2 regions of the Streptomyces thermospinosisporus genome follow, and region 2 is predicted to be linked to the other one. Evidence: riboswitches for the same ligand, from Rfam matches in the RefSeq annotation. Region 2 holds a riboswitch; the other holds the start of a gene.
What was found. A riboswitch is a leader RNA that binds a small molecule or an ion and turns the genes downstream of it on or off. The one in region 2 is predicted to bind cyclic di-AMP.

Region 1: it holds a riboswitch for cyclic di-AMP, as region 2 does, so the genes downstream of both, ABD207_RS21695 (M23 family metallopeptidase) here and ABD207_RS13880 (C40 family peptidase) in region 2, are expected to answer to the same signal.

Annotation. Positions count from the first base shown of each region.
Region 1 is NZ_BAAAIZ010000067.1:77,342-81,546, reverse strand. It holds gene ABD207_RS21705 (HPr family phosphocarrier protein) at 1-10, shown strand, start outside; gene ABD207_RS21700 (GntR family transcriptional regulator) at 190-888, opposite strand; gene ABD207_RS21695 (M23 family metallopeptidase) at 1,147-1,920, opposite strand; cyclic di-AMP (ydaO/yuaA leader) riboswitch at 1,933-2,098, opposite strand; gene ABD207_RS21690 (M16 family metallopeptidase) at 2,374-3,762, opposite strand; gene ABD207_RS21685 (M16 family metallopeptidase) at 3,759-4,205, opposite strand, start outside.
Region 2 is NZ_BAAAIZ010000036.1:6,477-10,681, forward strand. It holds gene pcrA (DNA helicase PcrA) at 1-1,410, opposite strand, end outside; cyclic di-AMP (ydaO/yuaA leader) riboswitch at 1,747-1,904, shown strand; gene ABD207_RS13880 (C40 family peptidase) at 1,912-3,084, shown strand; gene ABD207_RS13885 (tellurite resistance/C4-dicarboxylate transporter family protein) at 3,298-4,205, shown strand, end outside.

The DNA.
Region 1 (4,205 bases), on a different contig from region 2:
GACCGTCTGAATTCCTCCGCACGGAATGGTTGCGGCACAAAGTGAGGGGTTCGCCCGGACGCCGGGCGGACCCCTCACTTTTCATTTCCCCCGGGCGGCCGATCCCCCGTCGGCACAGCTATTGGGCTTTCCGGGCAGCAGAAAAATCCCCCCGCGAATTTCCCGCGCTCTTTGTATACGGCCCCCGTGTTAATTCCGAGCGCTCGTCGTGTTTACGGCATGTTGCGTGTTCCTCACAGGCTCGCCGGTGCGGTCGCCGCCCGGGGCGGCGCGCAGCCGGTGCGCGGCGGTGGTGCGCTCGGTGTGCTGCGCGGTCAGCGAGCGGGCGCGCTCGCCGTCGCCGCGCGCCACGGCGTCCACGATCGCGCCGTGCTCCGCCCAGTACTCCGCCGGGTCGGCCGGTGCGTCCAGGGCGTACATCCAGGCGATCTTGTGCCGCAGCTGGGTCAGCATCGAGGCCAGCGCCTGGCTGCCGGAGGCCTGGGCGAGCGTCTCATGGAACCAGCTGCCGAGAGAGCGCAGTTCATCGCTGCTGCCCCGGCGGGCACGCTCCTGCCCGAGGCGCACCAGGCCGCGCAGCACCTTCAGATGGGCGTCCGTGCGGCGCTGGGCGGCGCGCGCGGCTCCCAGCGGCTCCAGCAGCAGACGCATCTCCAGCAGGTCGGCGGCCTCCTGCTCGGTGGGCTCCGCCACGCAGGCGCCGGCGTGCCGCCGGGTCACCACGAAGCCCTCGGCCTCCAGGGTGCGCAGCGCCTCGCGGACGGGGACGCGGGAGACGCCGTAGCGGCGGGCGAGGAGTTCTTCGGTGAGCCGGCTTCCGCGCTCGAATACACCGGCGACGATGTCGTCCCGGATCGCCGTGCACACCGAGTGCGCGGGAATACGCATGACCGACCTCCGGCTCAATCCCCGTGACACGCCGACGAAGGACGTGTTGTTTCGTGACTCTATTGCAATCCGGAGGAATTTCCGACGGTGAGCCGGAACTCATACTTGTTTTTGGACAACCGGGCGCGCCCGGCCCCGGGGAAGCCGAAAGCCCCGGCTCGCCCGGCCCCGGGGAAGCCGAAAGCCCCGGCTCGGGGAGCCGGGGCCAGAAGGGGAAGGCGGAGGCGCGCAGTTCGGAGCTTGACGAAGGGCGTGCTCTCAGAGCTTGACGCCGTGCGCGCGGAGGTAGCCGACCGGGTCGATGTCGGACCCGTACTCGGCGCTGGTGCGGGCCTCGAAGTGCAGGTGGGCGCCGGTGACGTTGCCGGTCGCGCCGGAGTTGCCGATCTGCTGGCCCGCGGTGACCTGCTGGCCGGCCGAGACGCTGATCGAGGACAGGTGGGCGTACTGGGTGTAGGTGCCGTCGTGCATCTTGATGACGACCTGGTTGCCGTACGCGCCGCCCCAGCCGGCCTCCACGACGGTGCCCCTGCCGACGGACCGGACGGGGGTGCCGCTCGCGGCGTGGAAGTCGATGCCGGTGTGGCTGCCGGAGGACCAGACGGCGCCGCCGGCCTGGTAGGAGGTGGAGACGTAGGAGCCGGCGATCGGGGAGACGAAGGTGTTGAGGCGCTTGCGCTCGGCCTCGCGCTCGGCGCGCACCTTGGCGGCCCGGGCCTCGGCGGCCGCCTTGGCCGCCTTCTTGCGGGCGGCCTCCTCGGCGGCCTTGCGGGCTGCCTCCTCGGCGGCCTCGCGCGCCGCCTCGTGCTGGGCGGCGGCCTGGGCGTCGATCCGGTCGGCGACCGTGTCGCCCATGTCGATGACGGGGGTGAGGCCGGTCTGCGCCGCGGCGGGCTCTGCGGCGAGGGCGGGAGCGGCGAGCGAACCGACGACGCCGGTGCCGGTGAGGGCCGCTATGCCCGCGGCGCGCGCGGTGCCGCGGTGGATCCGGCTGGGACGACGATGCTTGCCCGTGGCGCGGGTCAACGCCATGTACAGACTGGTCCTTTCCTTCCCTCTCGCCTACCGGGTTAGCTGACGGGTTCGGAGCAGGAAGGTCTCCTACGGACCCCCTCGCGGTGCGCGCGGGCGTCCGATTCACCCCAGGGACTGCCTATGGGTCCCCGGCTCCCCTGGCTCGCGCCGTACGGGGACTCGGCGATGACTGTCCGGTGCCGCGGGTGCGGCGCACTGCCTGACGAACAGCCCGCACGACGCTAAACGGGGCGAGTTTCAATTCCCAAACGGATCCCGGTTTTTGTAGCGCATCCCACAGGGCAGACAGGCCCCCTCCGCCTCAATCCGGGCATAAGTGAGCCCTGGTGACGTTTCCGCCACCAGGGCTCACCCGCGCGTGCCGCGCGGAGGCGTCCGGCGCTCCGTCCGCCCGGTGTCCGCGCTGTCAGCGCCGTCGACCAACCGTCAACTCGCCGCCCGCACGGGCGTCTACTCGGCGCTCACGACGGTGACGTCACCGATGCCGAGGGCCTCCACGGGCGCCTTGATCCGCGCCGCGTCACCGACGAGCACGGTCACCAGACGGTCCACCGGGAAGGCGTTCACCACCGCGGCGGTGGCCTCCACGGTGCCGGTGGCGGCCAACTGCCGGTACAGCTCGGCCTGGTAGTCGTCCGGCAGGTGCTGCTCGACCTGGTCGGCGAGGGTGCTCGCGACGGCCGCGGCGGTCTCGTACTTCAGCGGCGCCACCCCGACCAGGTTCTGCACGGCAACGTCCCGCTCCGCGTCGGTGAGCCCCTCCGCGGCGAGGGTGCGCAGCACGGTCCACAGGTCCTGCAGCGCGGGCCCGGTGTTCGGGGTGTCCACGGAGCCGCTGATGGCGAGCATCGCGGCGCCGGTGCCGTCCGGCGCGGACCGCAGGACCTGGGTGAACGCCCGGACGCCGTAGGTGTAGCCCTTCTCCTCGCGCAGCACGCGGTCCAGGCGGGAGGTGAGGGTGCCGCCGAGGCAGTAGGTGCCCAGCACCTGCGCGGGCCAGACGCGGTCGTGCCGGTCGGGGCCGGTCCGGCCGATCAGCAGCTGGGTCTGGACGGCGCCGGGGCGGTCCACGATCACCACGCGGCCGGTGTCGTCCGCGATCACCGGCGGGACGGGCCGCGGCTGGGCCGTGGAGCCGGTCCAGGTGCCCAGCGTGTCGCCGAGCAGCGCGTCGAGGTCGACGCCGGTGAGGTCGCCGACGACCACCACGGTCGCCGTGGCCGGGCGGACATGCCGGTCATAGAAGGCGCGTACGGCCTTGGAGTCGATGCCGGCGACGGTCTCCTCGGTGCCCTGGCGGGGGCGCGACATGCGGGAGTCGGCCGGGAACAGCTCCTTGGAGAGCTCCTTGGCGGCACGGCGGGAGGGGTTGGCCAGCTCGTGCGGGATCTCGTCGAGCCGGTTGCGCACCAGGCGCTCGACCTCGCTGTCGGCGAACGCGGGCGCCCGGAGCGCGTCGGCGATCAGGCCCAGGCCCTTGGCCAGCCGGGAGGCGGGGACCTCCAGGCTCAGACGGACGCCCGGGTGGTCGGCGTGCGCGTCCAGGGTGGCGCCGCAGCGCTCCAGCTCGGCGGCGAACTCCTCGGCGGAGTGCTTGTCGGTGCCCTCGGAGAAGGCGCGCGCCATGATCGTGGCGACGCCGTCGAGACCGGCCGGCTCGGCGTCCAGGGGCGCGTCGAGCAGCACTTCGACGGCGACGACCTGCTGGCCGGGGCGGTGGCAGCGCAGCACGGTCAGGCCGTTGCCGAGCGTGCTGCGCTCGGGGGCCGGGAACGCCCACGGCTTGGCCTCGCCCGCCTGCGGCTGGGGGTGGAACTCCATCGTGGCGAGCTCGGTCACTTCGCCGCCTCCTCGATCTCGTCGCTGCCGGCGAGGGCAGCGGCTTCCTCCGCGCCCTCGGCGCTGTCTTCCGTGGCGACGGGCTCGTAGACGAGCACCGCGCGGTTGTCCGGCCGCAGGCGGGCCTGGGCGACCTCCTGGACCTCCTCGGCCGTCACGTCCAGGACGCGCTGCACGGCCGTCAGGGCGAGCTGCGGGTCGCCGAACAGGACGGCGTAGCGGCACAGTTCGTCGGCGCGGCCGGCGACCGTGCCGAGCCGGTCCAGCCACTCGCGCTCCAGCTGGGCCTGGGCGCGCTCCATCTCCTCGGGGGTGGGGCCGTGCTCGGCGAACCGCGCCAGCTCCTCGTCGATGGCGGCCTCGATCACCGGCACCTCCACGTCGCCGGAGGCCTTCACGTCCAGCCAGCCGAGCGAGGGCGCCCCGGCCAGCCGCAGCAGGCC
Region 2 (4,205 bases):
GACGTCCCTGACCTCCTTGCGCTCGTAGAAGCGGACCCCGCCGACGACCTTGTAGGGCAGGCCGACGCGGATGAAGACCTCTTCGAAGACACGGGACTGGGCGTTGGTGCGGTAGAAGACGGCGACATCGCCGGCCTTGGCCTCGCCCGCGTCGACCAGGCGGTCTATCTCGTCGGCGACGAACTGGGCCTCGTCGTGCTCGGTGTCCGCGACGTACCCGGTGATCGGGCAGCCGGCTCCGGCGTTGGTCCACAGGTTCTTGGGGCGGCGGGACTCGTTGCGCTCGATGACCGCGTTGGCGGCGCTGAGGATCGTCTGGGTGGAGCGGTAGTTCTGCTCCAGCAGGATGGTCGTCGCGTCCGGGTAGTCCTCCTCGAACTGGAGGATGTTGCGGATCGTCGCGCCGCGGAAGGCGTAGATCGACTGGTCGGCGTCGCCCACCACGCACAGCTCGGCGGGCGGGATCTCGGCCTCGGGCGGCACGTCCACGGGGTGCTCGGTGGGGCCGACCAGCTCGCGCACCAGGGCGTACTGGGCGTGGTTGGTGTCCTGGTACTCGTCGACCAGGACGTGGCGGAAGCGGCGGCGGTAGTGCTCGGCGACGTCCGGGAAGGCGCGGAGCAGATTGACCGTCGTCATGATCAGGTCGTCGAAGTCGAGGGCGTTGGCCTCGCGCAGCCGCGACTGGTAGAGGGCGTAGGCCTGGGCGAGCGTCTTCTCGAAGCCGTCGGAGGCCTGGGCGGCGAAGTCCTCCTCGTCGATCAGCTCGTTCTTCAGATTGCTGATCTTGGCGCTGAAGGACTTCGGCGGGTAGCGCTTGGGGTCCAGCTCGAGATCACGGCAGACCAGCGCCATCAGCCGCTTGGAGTCGGCGGCGTCGTAGATCGAGAACGACGAGGTGAAGCCGAGCTTCTTCGACTCGCGGCGCAGGATGCGCACGCAGGCGCTGTGGAAGGTCATCACCCACATCGCGTTGGCGCGCGGGCCGACGAGCTGCTCGACGCGCTCCTTCATCTCGCCGGCGGCCTTGTTGGTGAAGGTGATCGCCAGGATCTGCCCCGGATGCACGTTCCGCTCGGCGAGCAGATAGGCGATGCGGTGGGTGAGCACACGGGTCTTGCCGGAGCCGGCACCGGCCACGATGAGCAGGGGTGAGCCGGAGTGGACGACGGCGGCGCGCTGATTGTCGTTGAGCCCCTCCAGGAGCGCGGCGGAGTCGGTCACCGGGCGGGGGGCGCCGTCGCGGTAGTACTCCTCACGCTCCGGCGGCACGTCGAACTTCCCGCCGAACAGATCGTCCGGGAGCGGCTCCGGTACGTGATCGTCCTCGGGTGGTGGCGGCGGCTCGTCCGCGGGGCCCGGCTGGGCCTGGAGGTTCGCCAGGAAGCTGTCGTCAAAGAGGCTGCTCATCGCTCTCCGAGTCTAGGGCGCACCACCGACAGCCCGGGTCCGCCCCGGAACATCCACACATTCCCGGCGGACGCCCGCCACGCCCTTCCCGCCCTTCCCGGCCTTCCCGGCCCTTCCCGGCCTTCCCGGCCCTTCCCGGCGGGCGGATCCGGGCCGCCGGCCCGGACACCGTCGAGCACCGGCCGGGCACCCTGTGTCACCCGGACCCTAAGGTCACGAAAATGTATCGGGCATATCGCCCACCAACCTTCACAGGGGCCACACCAGTTGGCTACCGTGCCGACGGGCCGTACGACCCCCACCGGCGAACCTCGCCGGACCGCACGGCCTCCGCCGAGTCCGGCAGTGCCGACCGATGGCACCCGGAGCCGGGGACCCAACCGAGACCTGGGGTGAATCGGCTCACTCCCGTGCGGAGCAGCCGTAGGGCAACCCTTCCAAGCACCCGCCCGAACCCGACAGCTAACCCGGTAGGCGGACCATTGGAAGGAGTCGCCTCCCTTGGCGTCGCATCGCAAGTCGCGCACCCCCGTACCACGCGTGGCAGGCATACGCACCCCCGCCCTCGCCACGGCTGCCCTCACCTCCGTGGCCCTGCTGGGCCAGACCGCCAACGCCGCCCCGACGGACGACAAGCCGAGTCTCGAAGAGGTCGAGAAGAAGGTCGGCGACCTGTACCGCCAGGCGGAGTGGGCGACCGAGAAGTACAACGCGGCCAAGGAGAAGACCGCGAAGCAGCGCAAGCGCGTCGACTCCCTGCTCGACGACGTCGCCCAGCGCACCCAGAAGCTCAACGAGGCGCGGGAACAGCTCGGTTCCTACGCCGCCGCCCAGTACCGCACCGGCGCGGGCGTGTCCAACACCGCCACCTTCCTGCTCGCGGACTCGCCGCAGGAGGTCTTCGACCAGCAGCATCTGATGGGCCGGATGACCGGCCGCCAGAAGGAAGCGGTCGACGACTACGTCGAGCAGCAGTCCGCGACGATGAAGAAGCGGAAGGAGGCCACCGAGAGCCTCCAGACGCTCACCGAGTCGCAGAACGACCTGAAGGCCGCCAAGGCGAAGGTCCAGAAGAAGCTGGCCGAGGCGCGCGAGCTGATGTCGAAGCTGACAGCCGAGGAGAAGGCGCGGCTCGCGGCGATCGAGAAGAAGAAGCAGGAGGAGGCCGCCCGCAAGGCCGCCGAGCTGGCCCGGCAGCAGGAGGAGCAGCGCAAGGCCCAGGAGGCGGCACAGCGAGAGGCGGCTCAGCAGGAGAGCGGCTCGTCCGGCTCCTCCTCGGGCACGACGACTCCGCCCCCGACGGACTCGTCGTACGCCACCAAGGCCGCGAAGGCCATCGCCTTCGCCCGCGCCCAGATCGGCAAGCCGTACGTATGGGGCGCGACCGGTCCCGGCTCCTACGACTGCTCCGGCCTGACCCAGGCCGCCTGGAAGGCCGCCGGGGTCACCCTCCCGCGCACCACCTACGACCAGGTGAACGCCGGCACGACGGTCCCGGTGTCCCAGGCGCAGCCCGGTGACCTGGTCTTCTTCTACGACGACGTCACCCACGTGGGCATCTACATAGGCAACGGCATGATGATCCACGCCCCGAAGCCGGGCACCTATGTGCGCGAGGAGTCGATCTACTACGACGGCGAGTCTGCGATCCACAGCGTGGTCCGGCCCGCCTGACAGAGAAGGCCCTGGCGGAGAAGGCCCTGGCGGAGAAGGGACGGTCCGCCCCGGCTGACGGACGAAGCGGAGTCCGCCCCGCCGGCGGCCTGGGCGTGCGGCGGGCGCACCCGAATGGTGCCTCTGCGCGAGCGATGCCCCTGCGCGGGTGATCGTGCGCGGGCGCGCGTTGCCCGGCGGGGTGTCGTGGGGCGGCTCTTCTAGCATCGGCGCATGTCTCGCCCCTCCCGCCCGTCCCCCTTCCGCACCTGGTGGGCGCGGCGGTCCCCGGCGGAGGGTGCCGCCGTGATGGCCTGCGGCATCGTGTCGCTGGCGCTGCATCCGGCGGAGTACGAGGTGCTCTCGCGGACCATGCTCGGGGCGGCCTGCGTCGCGTGGGCGGGGCTGGCGGCGGAGTTCGCGCTGCGGCTGCTGCGGGAGCGCACGCGGTGGCGGGCGGAGGCGCAGACACCGGGCGCGCTCACCGCCGTGGCGGCCACCACCGTGATCGGCTCACGCTTCGCCGCGGAGGACTGGAGCACGCTCGCCGAGGCGCTGCTGGCGCTGGCCGCGGTGCTCTGGCCGCCGCTGCTCGTCCTGGTGGTGGGGAGCTGGCGGCCGAGGATGCCCGGGGCGGTGTTCCTGTGCTGCGTGGCCACGCAGGGGCTGGCTCTGCTGGCGGCGACGCTCGCCGCGGCCGAGTCGGCGGCGTGGCTGGCGCATGCGGCGCTGGCGCTGTTCTGGTTCGGGCTGGTGCTCTACGCCTTCGCCCTCGCCCGATTCGACCTCCGGCAGACGGCCGAGGGCAAGGGCGACCACTGGGTGGCGGCGGGCGCGCTCGGCATCTCGGCGCTGGCCGGTTCGAAGCTGCTGGCCGCCGACAGCATGCGGCTGTACCTGTGGAACGTCGACGACAGCCATGTGCTGCGCGTCATGACCATGGTGCTGGTGGTGCTGGACCTGGTCCTGTGCGTGGTGCTGCTGGCCGGCGAGATCCGCTGGCCGCGGACGGCCTACGATCCGCGGCGCTGGTCGACGGTGTTCCCGCTGGGGATGACGGCGACGGCGGCGCTGTCCACGTCCGCCGTGGTCGACGCCCCGTGGCTCGAGGGGCTGGGAGAGGTGCTGGTGTGGATCGCGGT